2 regions of the Mycobacterium sp. MS1601 genome follow, and region 1 is predicted to be linked to the other one. Evidence: riboswitches for the same ligand, from Rfam matches in the RefSeq annotation. Region 1 holds a riboswitch; the other holds the start of a gene.
What was found. A riboswitch is a leader RNA that binds a small molecule or an ion and turns the genes downstream of it on or off. The one in region 1 is predicted to bind thiamine pyrophosphate.
Positions count from the first base shown of each region.

Region 1 (5,537 bases):
CGTGCCCACGTCCTCGTCGGGTACGCACCGAACCCTCGCGCTTCCATCGCCGTCGCCAACTTAGACCCGCGGCGCAGGGCGAAGACCAACAGTGCGAATGCCTGGCCGAGGAAGCGCCTCAACCGAGCGTGGTCGGCGACGCCGCGGGCCCGCCGCGCATAACCGAGGTACTGCCAATCCTGCCGCAACAGCCCGACCATCCGCAGCCCGGCCAATGCGCCAATCACGAAGCGGGCAGGCAACTTCAGGATCTGCCCCAGCCCGTCAGCCAGTTCCGTCGGTTGTACGTCGAGAAAGAGAAACACCGACGGCAATGCAATCGCCAGGACGCGCAGGAACATCGCCGCCGCCAGCTCGATCGAGCCGTCGCTGACGGTGATCAGCAGAAACTGCCAGTACACAGTGCCGCTGGGCTCGCCGTAGAGCAGGTTGGTCACCGCAGTCAGCCCCGCGGCCACCGCAATGAGCGCCGCGCGAATCAGAAAGGGACGCAGCCGAACACCGAGTGCTAGGAACAGCGGGATCTCGAGTAGCAACGCCGTCAGCGCCGACACCCAGTCGACGCTGAGCACCAGTGCCACCGCGATCACCGCCGCCGCCAACAGCTTGGCGACAGGATTCACCGACCTAGACATCAACACGCTCGTCGGCCAGCAGGTCCACGAACTCGGTGTCGTGGGTGACGGTGACGACCGCCGTTCCTTCATTGGCGATCTCGGCGAGCAACAGAATCAACTCGGCCCACGTGCGGCGGTCCTGCCCAAACGTCGGTTCGTCGAGCACCACCATGGCGGGCCGCGTCATCAACACCGTCGCCACCGACAGCCGTCGCTTCTCCCCGCCGGAGAGCGTGTAAGGGCTGCGGTTCGCGACTCCGGTCAGGCGCAGTCGCTCCAACAGAGCATCAGCCCGCGTGACGATCTCCGCTTCGGGCATCTTCAGTGCCCGCGGCCCCAGCGAGATCTCGTCTCGCACAGTCGGCGCCAGGAACTGATGCTCGGGATCCTGGAACACACTGGTGATCCGAGTCAGCAACTCCTTGGACTTCCAGCGAATCGGGTTGCGACGTTGGGGTGTGGGCGCGAAGTCGGAAGCCGATTCAAGAGATCCGCCGCGCGCCGGCAGCAGGCCACCCAGTGTCAGGGCCAGCGTCGACTTCCCGGACCCGTTGGGCCCCGTCACCGCCAGCACCCGGCCCGCCGTGATCGACAGATCAAGTGTCAGCAGATCTGAGCGGTATCCCACCGTCAGATCGGTTGCCGTCAGCAATGGTTCGGCACCACCACGAATCCTGGACACCGCAGGCGCGGGCGCTCCCGGCACCCAGATCCCCGATTCCACGAGATGTGTGTGCTCCCGTTGGATGGTCTCCTCAGGGGAGCCGTCGGCGATCACCTCTCCCCCGGCGCCCAGAACGACCACCCGGTCCACCACCGGCAACCAGACCTCGGTGCGGTGCTCGACTACCACGACGGTGGCGCCGGTCAGTTCGGCCGCGGCCGTCACCGCGTCGCGAACCTCCAGGACTCCGGCGGGGTCGAGGTTGGCTGTCGGCTCGTCCAGAAGGATCAGGCCGGGCCGCATGGCCAGTACCCCAGCCAGGGCCAGGCGCTGTTTCTGTCCGCCGGAGAGTTGGGCGGTGTCATGCTGCAGCGGCAGATTCAGTCCGACCGAACTCAGAGCGATCTCGACGCGTGGCCAGATCTCGTCACGGGGAACGCCGAAGTTCTCCATCCCGAACGCCACATCGTCACCGACGCGGGACAGGATTACCTGAGAATCCGGGTCCTGCAGCACCATTCCGATGCGGGAGCGCTGCTGCGCGGGTGGTGCACCGTCCACCAACAGTGAGCCGGAAGCATGGCCTTCCTCAGCGCCGCCAAGCACACCAGCCAAACCGTGCAGCAGCGTCGATTTACCCGAGCCGGACGGGCCCAGCAGCAGTACCCGCTGGCCGGCCTCGATGGTCAGGTCCAGATCGCTGAGGGCCCAACGTTGTTGACCGGCGTGTTGCCAACCCCACTGTCGCGCTGTGACTTCGGCTCCGCCCGAAGCCTGCGTCACTGCGCGGCGACAGTCCGGCCGGAGGCAAATCGGCTGAGTGCGCCGGTTTTGGCGAGCCCGCGAACCACGAACCACGACAGCACACCGGCGATCAGCGCGCCAGACACCACCGCCGAAGCGGTGTAGATGGCCGAGAACGCCATCGTGGATCCGGGGTAGTAGATGATCAACTCGTTGACGGCCAGCGCGAAACCTGCACCGGCACCGGCCAACACGGCGATCGGCAGGTTCCAACGTTTGTACAGGAACACTGCGAACACCAGCTCAGCGGCAAGCCCTTGCACCAGTCCCGATTCGATGGTCATGACACCCCACTGGTTTCCGACCAGGGCGGAAACGGTGGCCGCGACCAGTTCGCCGTACAGTGCGGCGCCAGGTTTGCGGATCACCAGTGCGGTCAGCACGCCGGCGAACAGCCAGCCACCCCCGGCCAACCCTTGAAGCCCGGGAAGCACCGCACTCAGCGGTTCGAACACCGGGTTGTAGGCGACGTTCCAGAAGACGAACACCAGGCCGGAGGCGACGGCAAGCACGCTGGCCACCACGATGTCGACGACGCGCCACCGCAGCGGTGATGGGTGAGTGATCTGTTGGTCCATGAGGACTCCTTCATCTCCCTACGCCGGCATTACCCGGTCAGGTTCGTACGGTCGACGGCCGGCCAGCCGTCCTCTCAGCGCACTTCGGTGCACTCCCGTGTGGTTTTCCGTCCCCTAACGTAACCCAGGTCGGTTCATGCTCGCTACGCCGGGTCGATCCAGACCCGTCCGTCGGCGCCTTCGGTCACGATGAAGTCGGCCTGATCTCGCGGCTCGAAGCGAGCGATGAGGTCGTCTTCCTGGCGGGCCCAGCGGTCCCAGTGCGGCCGGAAGGTGTCCCCGTCACGCTGCAGTGCCCGATATTTGCGCATCTCGTCGTCCATCTCGATCCAGATGCCCACATCAGCCAGCTCGTGGTTGCCTGCGCAGAGCGCGCCGACACCTTCGACGATCAGACGGTCCGCATCAACGGCGTGCCACTCAGCGGGGCGATCAGCGACCCAGTCCCAGCGTCGCCAACGCGCCGGCCGATTCTGCGAGCGTGGGAGCAGGAGCTCGCCGTGCAGGTGGTCGACGGCCGCGGCCAATCCGTCCCAACCTGGGTAGATATCCTCGAGTCGCACGACGGCGCTGCCGGTCCAACGTCTTTGCAAGCTGTCTGCCAGCGTCGTCTTGCCTGCCCCAGAACGCCCGTCGACCAGCACTGTCGTCGCGCCGGCCGTCTCCAGCAACAGCGCGAGGTCGTCGAGTGTCAATGCGTTCCAACGATCGAAGTGGAGGTTGGCGCCAGATGCTACTCAGTGCTGGCTGCCGCTACCAGTCAAGAGCTGGTATTCCCGCTCCCACACGGCATATCGCCGCCGGGTGAGCCGCGCATGCTGCACGGCCAACAGACCACCCACCACCGTCGCCGTGGCCGCCCACACCGTGAGTGCCGCGAGCACGGCGGTGACGGATGGAAGCAGCGAACCTTCGGGGGCCTGGGTTCTGGCGCCGCTGCGATCCACCCAGATCGGCAGCGATTCTCCTGCTTTGCGCGATTCCCGCGACACCACCACATCGGAGCGGGTGCGCCCGTCTACTGTCCACCGCACTCGGGTTACAGCACCCCACGAGTACATGTCCCGCAGATGCACACTGTCCTCGACAACCTCGGCGTCAACCTGGTGGCGGGTGGCTACGGCCTCGGCCAGGTACCGGGTCTGCGTCTCATGTACCGCAGTGCCCACCGCGCAGGCAACGGGGATGAACAACACCAGCACGAGCGCCGCCAGTACTCTGCATGTGGCCTCGATCCGGTCGCTGCGGCGTACCAGTTGATTGTGTCCGAGGGCGCGCACCAACCAGATGCTCTTGACGTTGAGATCGACGGTGTCCATGGCTGCGCCTCCGCGATGAGCTACTTCCATAGTGAACCCGGATGCAGCGCACCGCCAGGGGAAAATGTCGCGCGTGCCGCTGCGGCCGTCGGCCGAAAGCCATTGCCCTGTCTGGTGATGCGCCAGGCGATTCGCGCTGTCGGAGCTGCTGGTTTATCACCGCTGTGCGCCTTCGGTTAGATCACCCCGGCGCCGGAGCATCAGTGCCGGCGGGAGCCACAACTGCCCTACGTCGAGCGCGCCCGACATTGGCGAGGACACGGTCGATGAGTGCCTCGTAGGCCGATCCGTCGTCGAGCAACGCGCGCGGACCCATCCGGGCCAGGAACACCTCGACACGCCGCTCGATCGGCCAGCCGGCGTACGCGGGACCGATGTAGTCGGATTCGAGGAACCTCCAGGCAGCGGCCTCGAGACAACCTGGCATACCGATGGTTCGTGCACTGACCGTCATCGAGCATCCTTTCCAACGTCAGACACCATCTTTGGATCACGGCTCCGCCAGGACTAGAGAAGAAAGTCCCCATCACGCTGAATCGCTCGATCAGCCAGACGAATTCATCTGGTGGAGCCGCGTCGGCGCCCGCCCCGACCAGCCCGCGGTAGGGCCACTGGTCAACTCCGTGCTCACTTCAATGGTGTTGTGATGGAGTACTTGTCACTTCAGAATGCCGGTCTCTTCGAAGCCGGGAACGTCGACCGTGACATCAGCTCAACGGCCGTCCCGCACCGCACTGCGCGCCGATGTTCGGATATCACTACGCCACGATGTGGTGAAGAACTGCGCCGCTGGGCTTGTTGATCGCGGCAGCTCGCGCAGCCCATGAGCACGACCCGGCTGAGCGTCGGCGCGTCAGCTTTCCTCTGCGTCGAACATTTGTTCTAATGACGGCTGCTCATCGATCCGGCATCTACCGGCAGTTTAGAGAAGGAGTCCGCTGTGACCATCACCGTCGACAATCCGGCCACCGCAGTCGCACCTGCCCAGCCCGAGAACACCTCGCCGACGGTGGACACATCTGTCGCCGAGGAGAAACCCAAGAAGCGGGCCACCCGCAAGACCAAGACACTGGAGCTCACCCTCACCGTCACCGGTACCGCCGACGGTGAGTGGCACGCCGACCTCAAGCAGGGCAGTACCTATCTCGCCAGGAACATCGCCGTCGCCGCGGCCGCCGTCTCCCGCGCTGCCAAGGAACTGCACGAGGATCTATCCACCCCTATCGACGAGATCATCGACGAGGCCCGGTCACAGCAGGCCGCCAAGGTTGCTGCGCTGGAGGCCGAACTTGCCGCCGCCAAACAGGCGCTGGCCCACCTGGACTGAGAGGCAAAATCCGATTCGCACCAACTGGCGACGATCAATTCGGCGGCATACCAGAACAAGTCGCGCAAGGTCACCCCACTGCCACCTACTGGCCGTCTCATGGGTCAGTTCGACAACGCGCATACATCGGGCGGCCGGCCGCCGCGCGGAGGTAGTCGATCGGTGCCATCTTTGAGAGTTCGATAGTTCGGCCAGATGCTTGGCCTACCCCACTCTCCAGCGATGATT
Region 1 is NZ_CP019420.1:4,525,472-4,531,008, reverse strand. Features, by position in the region: gene BVC93_RS21895 (energy-coupling factor transporter transmembrane component T family protein) at 1-635, opposite strand, end outside; gene BVC93_RS21890 (ABC transporter ATP-binding protein) at 628-2,064, opposite strand; gene BVC93_RS21885 (ECF transporter S component) at 2,061-2,663, opposite strand; TPP riboswitch at 2,662-2,772, opposite strand; gene BVC93_RS21880 (hypothetical protein) at 2,807-3,358, opposite strand; gene BVC93_RS21875 (Rv1733c family protein) at 3,401-3,982, opposite strand; gene BVC93_RS21870 (hypothetical protein) at 4,164-4,436, opposite strand; gene BVC93_RS21865 (DUF6319 family protein) at 4,992-5,309, shown strand.

Region 2 (5,537 bases), 1.0 Mb from region 1:
ATGGCCTGGCCCTCGGCACCGGGGAAGTTGCCATAGGTGACGTCTTCCTGCGTCAACCCACACGAGGTGTAGTACATCTTGGTCAGCACCTCGGCGAAGCCGCCCACCTCGTCCACACCGACGACCTTGCCCCGCAGGTCCTCACACCCGTTGACGTCCGCAGTGGTGACCATCTGCACGTCGAGTTTGTCGGAGTAGGTGTAAAAGGCCTTGGCCGAGCCGCCTTGAGCGACGGCATTGATCAGCGTGGGGGTGGGAACCGCCGCGATGTCGGCGGAGCCCGCTTCCGCGCCACGCAGTGCGGTCACGCCGGTGTCGAGGCTGACGAGCTCGACGTCGACCCCGAACTGGTCGTAGAAGCCCTGGTCCTGAGCGACCCAGGGCATGACGTGTACGAAGTTGGGTGGGATCACGGGCATGGAGACGATCAGTTTCTCCCGCTCACCACCGCCGCCGCCTTCGCTGGATGGGCCGGCGGCGTCGCCGCCCCCGCCACAAGCCGCCGTGAACAGCAGTGCCCCGCACGCGGCAGCCGTTGTCACTGCCCGGCGCACGCCCGCCTTTCGATCTGTCGATGCTGAAGTCACGAGAAATCCTCCGCCCGTGCACAATTGCGCGCCGCGCCCCGCTGCGCCGGTCGTCACAATCGATTGCAAACCTAGCTAAGCAATCCGGCCGTATCCATGTCAACGATTTCTGCGAACTTCCTGTGATGAGAATCACGAGCGGCCTATTGTTCCAGCTAGAAGCGGCACTTTCCCGTCGTTTAGCTGCTCAACGAGGAGCCTCCATGCCAGAGCAACCCGTGCAATCGAGTGCAACAAGGCACAGGCAATCTGTTGTCGGTCCGCCGCGGCGACACGTGTTCTGCGACGCGGCTCTCTAAGCTGACATCCGTGTCGACCCCGACCTTGCGTGACGTGGCTGTGGCGGCGGGTGTGCATGCCGCCACAGCATCCCGGGCACTGAACCCGGCCACGCGCGGTCTGGTCAACAACGAGACGGCGCGCCGGGTGATCCGGGCAGCCGAGTCGTTGGGCTACCGACCCAACCCCATCGCCCGCGGCCTCAAGACGGCCAAGTCGGGCACCATCGGGGTTCTCATCCCTGATCTCACCAATCCGCTGTTCCCGCCGATCCTGCGCGGCATCGAGCGCACCCTCGAGGCGGCGGGCTACAGCGCACTCGTCGTCAACACCGACAACGACCAGGCACGCGAACAAGGTTTGGTCGACTCTCTGCTGTCGCGGCAGGTGGAGGGCTTGATCGTCGCGACGGCCCGGATCGAACACCCCCTGCTGATCCAGCTGCACCAGCAGGGCGTCGTGATGGTGATGGTCAACCGCCGCCCCGATGGGGTCGACGCCCCTGCGGTGGCACCCGACGACCCGGCCGGGGTGTATCTGGCGGTGCAGCACCTGACCGCGCTGGGCCATCGCCGGATCGCACACCTGGGCGGGCCCGAGACCACGTCGACGGGTGTGGCACGTGCCCGCGCCTTCCGGGCCGCCATCCGTGACCACGGCGCCGACGAGGACCCTGCCCTGACCGCCACGTGTGCGAGTTGGAGCGAGGAGGCCGGCGCCGAGACCTTGCGCGGGCTGCTCGACGCGGGCACCGATTTCACCGCCATCGTCGCGGGCAACGACCTGATCGCCCTTGGCTGCTACGACGTGTTCGCCGAGCGCGGCATCTGCTGTCCCGACCAGATCAGTGTCGTCGGCTTCAACGACATGCCATTCCTGGACAAGCTGCGGCCCCCGCTGACCACCATCGGAATTCCCAACCAGGACATCGGCGCCGAGGCGGCACGCATGCTGCTCGAACTGCTCGCCCAACCACACCGCCCGCCGCTGTCCGTACAGTTCCCGCTGAAACTCGTGGTGCGCGGGTCGACGGCGCCACCGCCGTCACATCAGGCGGCGTTGTCGGCGCCAGGGGCGTCGGCGTAGCGGCCCGGCGACATCCACGAAGCGATAGCACCCAGCACCATCATCACCGCGGCCGCCGAGAACACCACCACCAGGCCGGTGTGGAACGGTTCGGTGATGAGCTCGGGGAAGAATGTCTTACCCGTCAGCACATCGGCATTCACTCCCGGCTGCTGCAGCGCATGTGACGGCTCGAGCAGTTCGGCAATCGGGTTGTAACCCAGGAATGCCGCGAACAGACTGCCCACCGGCGGCAGGCCGGCCACGTCCTGGGCGACGTCGGCAGACACTCCCTGAGCCTGCAATCCGGTGCTGAGCGCCGACGGCAGTGTGTTGGCCAGACCGACGATCATCAGCGAGAAGAAGATGCCGATCGACAGAGACGAGCCGGCGTTGAAGAACGTGGCGCGCACACCGGAGGCCGAACCACGCTGCGATGCGGGCACACTCGACATGATGGCCGCGGTGTTGGGCGCGGTGAAGATGCCGCCGCCCAGCCCGTTGAGGAACACGATCAGAGCGAACAGCCAGTAGTCGAAGTTCACCGGGATGAGCAGCAGGGCAACAAATGTCACTGCCATGAGGACCATGCCGCCGACGGTGAACGGTCGCGCACCAAAGCGGTCCGACAGCGATCCGGCGATGGGGCCGGCCACCAGGAAGCCGACCGTGATCGGCAGCAGATAGATACCCGCCCACAACGGCGTCGATTCAAAGCTGTACCCGTGCAAAGGAAGCCAGATGCCCTGCAGCCAGATGATGAGCATGAACTGCAGTCCGCCGCGGCCCACCGAAGACAGCAGTCCGGCCAAGTTGCCCATCCCGAACGAGGCCGACCGGAACAGTCGCATATCGACCATCGGTGCGGCGACCTTGAGCTCGACGACGCAGAACACCACCAACAGCGCCAGGCCCAGCGCGATGGAACCGAGCACCATCGGATTGGTCCACCCGGTGCTGGAGTCACCGTAGGGCTGGATGCCGTAGGTGATGCCCAGCAGCAGGACGGTCAGCCCGATGCCGAAGGTCAACGTGCCCGCCCAGTCCAGCTTGCCGGGAGTGCGGGAGCCGAGTTCCTTGAGTGAACGCAGACTCCAGACGGTGCCGGCCAGACCGATCGGCACTCCTACCCAGAAGATCGCCTGCCAGTGCCATTCGGACAGGAAGCCGCCGATCAGCAGGCCCAGGAACGAGCCGGCCACCGCCGAGACCATGTTGACGCCCAGCGCCATCCCCCGCTGGTTGGCGGGAAAGGCGTCGGTCAGGATGGCCGACGAGGACGACATCAGCATGGCACCACCGACACCCTGGACCACGCGCCAGGCGATCAGCCACACCGCCCCGCCGCCCATCTGGAAGGGGTCGAAGGACAGCGCGACGGCGGCCACGGTGAACACGACGAAGCCGAGGTTGTAGATGCGGACCCGACCCAGCATGTCCCCCAGCCGGCCGAACGGGACTACCAGCACGGCGGTGACCACCAAATATCCCATCAGCATCCACAGCAGGTAGCTGACGTTGCCGGGGGCCAGGGGGTTGAGCCCGATACCGCGGAAGATCGCCGGCAGGGAGATCAACACGATAGAGGCGTTGATGGTGGCCAACAGCGTGCCCAACGTGGTGTTGGACAAGACGATCCACTTGTAGCGGGGGTGGTCGTGATCCATCCGGATCCGGCGGCGCGCGGTGTCGTTGAGGCTGGTGTCAGTCGTGAGCTCGGCAGTCATCTTCTTCGTTTCGTATCTGAGTCGGCCAGCAGCCCACCACGGTGTGCGCCACAACTTGTATATGTTAGCTATGTAAATCATCGGGGCGCAATTCCTATTCCCGACGCCTGCGCTAAGTTGGGCATCGGAACCCACACGAGCACCACGCGGGAGTGCACACCAAGTGCGCTGAGAGGACGGCTGGGGCCGTCGACCGTACGAACCTGACCGGGTAATACCGGCGTAGGGAGTGAAGTGAACTTTTTGCCGTTGCCCCTGCCCGGGCACACCCCGCACCGCGTCATGACCATCGCCGGCTCCGACTCCGGTGGCGGCGCGGGCATCCAGGCCGACATGCGCACCTTCGCGATGCTGGGACTGCACGGGTGCGTGACCGTCGTTGCGGTCACCGTGCAGAACTCCCTGGGCGTCAAGGGTTTTCACGAGATACCGCTGGACATCATCGCCGGGCAGATGAGTGCGGTGGCCTCCGACATCGGAATCCAGGCGGCCAAGACGGGGATGCTGGCGTCCGCGGAGATCATCGGCTGCGTGGCCGAGACCTGGCAGGCCGAATGCGCAGGCACTCCCCTGGTGGTCGACCCGGTGTGCGCATCGATGCACGGCGATCCGCTGCTGCACCCCAGCGCACTGTCGGCCCTGCGCACCGAACTGTTCCCGCTGGCCACCCTGGTGACCCCCAACCTCGACGAGGTGCGCCTGCTGGTCGACATCGAGGTGGTCGACGAGGCGACCCAGAAAGAGGCGGCCCGCGCGCTGCACGCACTCGGTCCGCAGTGGGCCCTGGTCAAAGGTGGGCATTTGCGGTCGTCGGACGCCAGCCCCGACCTGCTGTTCGACGGCACCGAATTCCACGAGTTCCACGCACCGCGGGTGGACACCGGCCACGACCACGGAGCCGGAGATACCCTGGCCGCGGCGACCACGTGCGCTCTGGCACATGGCTTTTCGGTGCCCGAGGCGGTGGATTTCGCGAAAACCTGGGTGACCGAATGCATTCGGACCGCCTATCCGCTGGGTCACGGCCACGGTCCGGTCAACGCACTGTTCCGGCTGCAGACATGAACCTCGACGTCATCGCCGGGGTGGCCCACGAGCCCCAGGGTGCCCCCACCGGCGTGGTTCTGCTGACCCACGGTGCCGGCGGCAGCCGAGAGGCTCCGCTGCTGGGCAGGATCTGCGACGAGTGGGCCCGGCGCGGCTGGCTGGCCATCCGCTACAACCTGCCCTACCGACGTCGTCGCCCGAAGGGGCCGCCGTCAGGGTCGGCGGCAGCTGATCAGGCAGGAATCCTCGAGGCCATCGACCTCGCCCACACCCTGACGGCTGGTCCGGTACTGGCCGGCGGGCATTCCTACGGTGGCCGGATGACGTCCATGGTCGCCGCCGAGGGTGCCGACTTGGCGGCACTCACCTTGTTCTCCTACCCCCTGCACCCACCGGGCAAGCCCGAGCGGGCCCGCACCGAGCACCTGCCACAGATCACCGTACCGACGGTCTTCACCCACGGAACTGCCGATCCGTTCGGCTCGATTGCGGAGCTGACGGTTGCGGCGGCGCTGCTGGGCGGCACTTCCGAGATCGTCGAGATCACCGGCGCACGCCACGATCTGGGCTCCAAGACACTCGACGTTCCCACGCTGGCCGTGGACGGCGCGTTACGGGTCAGCGGCCTCGGATAGCACCCTGCCGACGGTGAGTTCGAGCAGGGTGTCGACCAACTCGTCGGCATCGGCGGTACCAAACAGGGGTTGCTGATTCTTCTTTCTCGTGCGTAAATTCTCGTCATCGCCTTTCAAAAAAAAGAGGAGACAGCGGGATGCGCAGACGTGCTTTCCTGGCCGGCGGCGCCGGGGCAGTTGCTGTGGTGTCCGCGCAG
Region 2 is NZ_CP019420.1:3,504,487-3,510,023, reverse strand. Features, by position in the region: gene BVC93_RS17075 (ABC transporter substrate-binding protein) at 1-587, opposite strand, end outside; gene BVC93_RS17070 (LacI family DNA-binding transcriptional regulator) at 897-1,952, shown strand; gene BVC93_RS17065 (MFS transporter) at 1,916-3,658, opposite strand; TPP riboswitch at 3,795-3,904, shown strand; gene thiD (bifunctional hydroxymethylpyrimidine kinase/phosphomethylpyrimidine kinase) at 3,893-4,723, shown strand; gene BVC93_RS17055 (alpha/beta hydrolase family protein) at 4,720-5,340, shown strand; gene BVC93_RS17050 (hypothetical protein) at 5,478-5,537, shown strand, end outside.
Region 2: another riboswitch for thiamine pyrophosphate. It lies ahead of thiD (bifunctional hydroxymethylpyrimidine kinase/phosphomethylpyrimidine kinase); the one in region 1 lies ahead of BVC93_RS21885 (ECF transporter S component).